One region of the Stenotrophomonas sp. YJH_SMC_82 genome, then DNA from elsewhere that is predicted to be linked to it. Evidence: riboswitches for the same ligand, from Rfam matches in the RefSeq annotation. Region 1 holds a riboswitch; the other holds the start of a gene.

Evidence for each region. A riboswitch is a leader RNA that binds a small molecule or an ion and turns the genes downstream of it on or off. The one in region 1 is predicted to bind cobalamin.
Region 2: another riboswitch for cobalamin. It lies ahead of btuB (TonB-dependent vitamin B12 receptor); the one in region 1 lies ahead of AC5P53_RS18075 (epoxyqueuosine reductase QueH).

Annotation. Positions count from the first base shown of each region.
Region 1 covers NZ_JCAFSE010000005.1:116,561-118,946, forward strand. The annotation lists gene AC5P53_RS18070 (nicotinate phosphoribosyltransferase) at 1-400, shown strand, start outside; cobalamin riboswitch at 534-763, shown strand; gene AC5P53_RS18075 (epoxyqueuosine reductase QueH) at 925-1,611, shown strand; gene pncA (bifunctional nicotinamidase/pyrazinamidase) at 1,667-2,293, shown strand.
Region 2 covers NZ_JCAFSE010000004.1:167,554-169,939, forward strand. The annotation lists gene btuB (TonB-dependent vitamin B12 receptor) at 1-1,227, opposite strand, end outside; cobalamin riboswitch at 1,343-1,565, opposite strand; gene AC5P53_RS16150 (histidine phosphatase family protein) at 1,708-2,286, shown strand; gene AC5P53_RS16155 (TfoX/Sxy family protein) at 2,378-2,386, opposite strand, start outside.

The sequences.
Region 1 (2,386 bases):
CAATCCGGACACCATCCGCGCGATCCTGCAGCGCATCACCGACGACGGCTACGCCGCCGACAACGTGGCCTTCGGCATGGGCGGTGCGCTGCTGCAGCGGCTGGACCGCGATACGCAGAAGTTCGCGCTGAAGTGCTCGGCGGCGCGGGTCGAGGGTGAGTGGATCGACGTCTACAAGGATCCGGTCACCGACGCCGGCAAGGCCAGCAAGCGTGGCCGCATGCGCCTGCTGCGCCGCCTGGACGATGGCAGCCTGCACACGGTGCCGCTGCCGGCCAACGGCGACGACACCCTGCCGGACGGCTTCGAGGACGCAATGGTGACCGTGTGGGAGAACGGCCGCCTGCTGCACGACCAGCGGCTGGACGACATCCGCACGCGGGCGGCCGTGGGGCATTGAAGGTGCATCCCGACCGGGGTCAGAGCCCGCTGCGTGGCAGCGGGATCCGACCCCTTCCTTCCGCTGGGGTCGGATCCCGTTGCAGCGTAGCGGGTTCTGACCCCTGCGCTCTTGACCGGCGCCACCAACAGGTCCACCTTGCACACGCCGAAGGTATCCCTCCCATCGCTGCGGCGCGGGGAGGGATTTAAACGGGAATCCGGTGAAGGCGCCTCGCGCGTCCATTCCGGAGCTGCCCCGCAGCGGTGAATGGAAACGAATCCTGCCAACAGCACTGGGCTCGCGCCTGGGAAGCGGCGGGTAGTAGGTGGGCTGCGGCCCGTGTCCATCAGCCCGAATACCGGCCCCGGCCGGGGGACACGACCGTCCCCTGACTCGACCTGGAATCTCCGCGGGGAGGTTGCCGGGGCCGTCGTCGTCCTGCGCGTGCAGGCGGTGTGGCCGCGCGCGTCCTGTTCACGGTATCCGGCCAGACCCGTTCACCCACGCACTGATGCATGGGCCACCGCCGTTGCCGGCGGTCCATGCGGTACCTGACGATGACCGAGCTCCAACGCCCCACCCTGACCCTGCCCGCCGACGGCAAGCGCCTGCTGCTGCATTCGTGCTGCGCGCCCTGTTCCGGCGAAGTGATGGAGGCGATCACCGCCTCCGGGATCGACTACGCGATCTTCTTCTACAACCCCAACATCCACCCGGTGAAGGAATACGAGCTGCGCAAGCAGGAGAACATCCGCTTCGCCGAGCAGCACGGCATTCCTTTCATCGACTGCGACTACGACACCGACAACTGGTTCAGCCGTGCACGCGGCATGGAAAACGAACCCGAACGCGGTATCCGCTGCACGATGTGCTTCGACATGCGCTTCGAGCGCACTGCGCTGTACGCGCACGAGCACGGTTACGACACCATCAGTTCTTCGCTGGGCATCTCGCGCTGGAAGAACATGGCGCAGATCAACGACTGCGGGATCCGTGCGGCGTCGCGCTATGAAGGCCTGCAGTACTGGGACTACAACTGGCGCAAGGGCGGCGGCGCCAGCCGCATGATCGAGATCAGCAAGCGCGAGCAGTTCTACCAGCAGGAATACTGCGGCTGCGTGTACTCGCTTCGCGATGCGAACCGCCATCGCCGCGAGAATGGCCGCGAGCGGATCAGGATCGGCCTGCTGTACTACGGGCAGGACGCTGGGACGCCACAGGGCGATTGACGTGCAGGCATGGGGCGGCCACGCTGGTCGCCCCTTCTGTTGTAGCGGAACTGCCATGACCGCCCTGCCCGCCGATGTCGCCCTGCTGGTGATCGACCTGCAGCCGGACTTCATGCCCGGTGGCGCCTTGGCCTGCGACCAGGGCGATGCGCTGGTGGCACCGATCGCCGATCTGTTGGCGCAGCGCCGCTACCGCACCGTGGTGGCGACCCAGGACTGGCACCCGGCCGACCATGCCTCGTTCGCCAGCCAGCACCCCGGCCAACGCCCCTTCGAGACCATCCTGCTGCACGCGCAGCCGCAGACGCTGTGGCCGGACCACTGCGTGCAGGGCAGCGCCGGTGCCGCGCTGCACCCGGGCGTGGACTGGACCGTGGCCGACCTGATCCTGCGCAAGGGCACGCGCCAACAGGTGGATTCGTACAGCGCCTTCCGCGAGAACCATGGCCCCGATGGCGAACGCCCGGCCACCGGCCTGGCCGGCTGGCTGCACGAACGCCGCATCCGCGAAGTGCACGTGTGCGGCCTGGCCCGCGACTACTGCGTGCTGTGGAGCGCGCAGGATGCGGTGAAGTCCGGCTTCCGGGTGAAGTTCCTGTGGGACCTGACCCGGCCGGTGACCGAAGCCAACGACGCGATGGTGCGCGATGCGCTGGGCAAGGCGGGGATCGCGACCGCCTGACCCACAACGGTAGTGCCGGCCGCTGGCCGGCAACGCCTGGATCCCTGCAGTTGCCGGCCAGCGGCCGGCACTACCGGATCACACCCGTGGGTA
Region 2 (2,386 bases), on a different contig from region 1:
GGCGGTGCCGTAGCTGGCATTGACGCGCAGGCCGTGGTCCAGCTGCATTGCCCAGCCGAGACTGCCGGTGGCGTGGTTGCCGAACTGCTGGTTGTCGTCGTTGCGTGCGCTGGCCTGCAGCTGATGGCGGCCGAAGCGGCCCTGGTACTGCACGAACACGCCGGTGTTGCGACGGCTGTCGACGAGGTAGCCCGCGCTGCTGCCGTCCAGGTTGTCTTCGCTCCAGTCCACGCCGGTGCTCAGCAGCTGGCTTCCGGTCAAGGTGAAGTCACCCTGCAGCGAGGCGCTGTCGCGGTGGGTCTGCGCGCTGCCGCGTGCGCCGAAGTCGCCGAAGTTGTCCGATTCGTTGTCGCTGCGGCCGACGTTGGCGGTGAACGCCAGGCGCCCGGACGGGGTGTAGCGCACCTTGCCGGCCAGCACCTGCTGGCGGGTTTCCGAGTAGTTGTAATAGCCGTCGTAGTGGTTCTTGCCGTCGGCGCGCAGCGCACTGCCTTCCACATTCCACTGGTCGTTGAAGGTGTAGCCGCCACGCAGGCTCTTGGACAGGTTGCGGTAGCCGTCGCGGTCGGGTTCGTCGGCGAAGCAGCCGGTGAACAGCGTCGCCGAGCCACGGCAGGCATCGACGCCATCGGAATGCTGGTAGGCGATGTCGGCGCCGAACCAGCCGCGTTCGGTGCCACCTCCGATGCCGCCGCTGGCTTCGCGCAGGCCGTTGCTGCCACCACCGAGCTGGAAGTGCGGAGCAAAATCGCCCTGGTTGCGGCGGGTGAAGATCTGGATCACGCCACCGATGGCGTCGGCGCCGTACAGGCTGGACTGCGGGCCGCGCACGATTTCCACGCGTTCGATCTGCGCCAGCGGCAGGTCCTGATACATGGCCAGGCCGAGGTCGGCACTGTTGATGCGCACGCCATCGACCAGCACCACGGTGTGGCCCGAGTTGGTGCCGCGCAGGAACAGCGAGCTCTGCTTGCCGAGCCCGCCGGCATTGGTCAGGTTGATGCCGGCGCGGCCGCGCAGCAGTTCCTGCAACGAGGTGGCCTGACTGGATTCGATCTGCGCGCGGTCGATCACCTGGGCTGGTGCGATGCTGTCCTGCAGGGCGATCGGGGTGCGGGTGGCGGTGACCAGGATCTGGTCGAGCGCGGTGGTGTCATCGGCGGCCTGGGCCAGCGCGGGCAGGGCGGCCAGCACGGCCAGGGACAGCATTCGGGACTGCAGCTTCATGGGGGACTCCAGGTGCCACGCACGCCCGCGTGGCGAAGGGGAGGAGCCGCGAAGGCAGGCATGCGCCGACGCCGCAGCGCAGGCTGCGGTCATCCAGCGCCATGCCCACCGCACCGCGACCTGAGGCTTCCGGGCCGGTCTCCGGGCTTGCCGCCGGGTGGCGCGAGGCCACCGTCCAGGCGCCTTCCCATGCCTGCGGCACAGTGGCGTTGTTGCCTGGAACTGACGTGCTTACCGTTGCGGGGGCAGCGCCGGCCTGGCGTGGATTCACGCGTCACCGGCTTCCCGTTTCAACCTGCCGGCCGTGGCCGCAGGTCACCTGGAAGTGCGCGCAGTCTACGGCATCGCAGGCGGCCCGTAGCGTCGAGCGTACCCGACTGCCTTTGCTGTGCCCTTAGAATGGTCCCTCGATCCCGTGGTGCCGTTGCCGATGTCCGCCCGTTTTCCGCTGTTCCCGCGTTGCCTGTACAGGACGCACGCATGATCCTCGACCTGGTCCGCCATGCCGGCAACGGTCGCGATGAGTTCCTCGATGGCCGCAGCGATCCACCGCAGCTGGCCCGCCTGCCGCAGGAACTGGTCGACGCCTACGCTGCGCAGCCCTGGGAACGGGTGATCAGTTCGCCGCGGCTGCGCTCGCTGCACACGGCGATGGCCCTGGCCACCCCGCGCGGGCTGGACGTGGAAGCGGAGGAGGAATGGGAAGAGCTGGATTTCGGCGATTGGGACGGGCAGTCGCTGTTCGACCTGCCGGAGGATGCACTGGCGGCCTTCCATGCCGATCCGCATGCATTCCCACCGCCCAACGGTGAAAGCTGGGGCCACTTCGAGCGGCGTATCGCGCGCGCGCTGGATCGACTGCTCGATGATGACGACCCGGTGCCAACGCTGGTGGTCAGCCATGGCGGCCCGCTGCGCATGGTGCTGTCGCAGGTCTGCGGCCTGCCGATGTCGCTGTGCTGGGCACTGCGCATCGACCACGGCACGCGCCTGCGGGTACGGCTGGAACGTGGCGAAGCCGGGCTGGCAGGCGAGCTGCTGGAACTGCAGCAGCCGTAACCCATCGGTAGTGCCGGCCGCTGGCCGGCAGTCTCAGGAATGTTGAAAAGACCACGCAGTTGCCGGCCAGCGGCCGGCACTACCGGTGCGGTCAATCCTC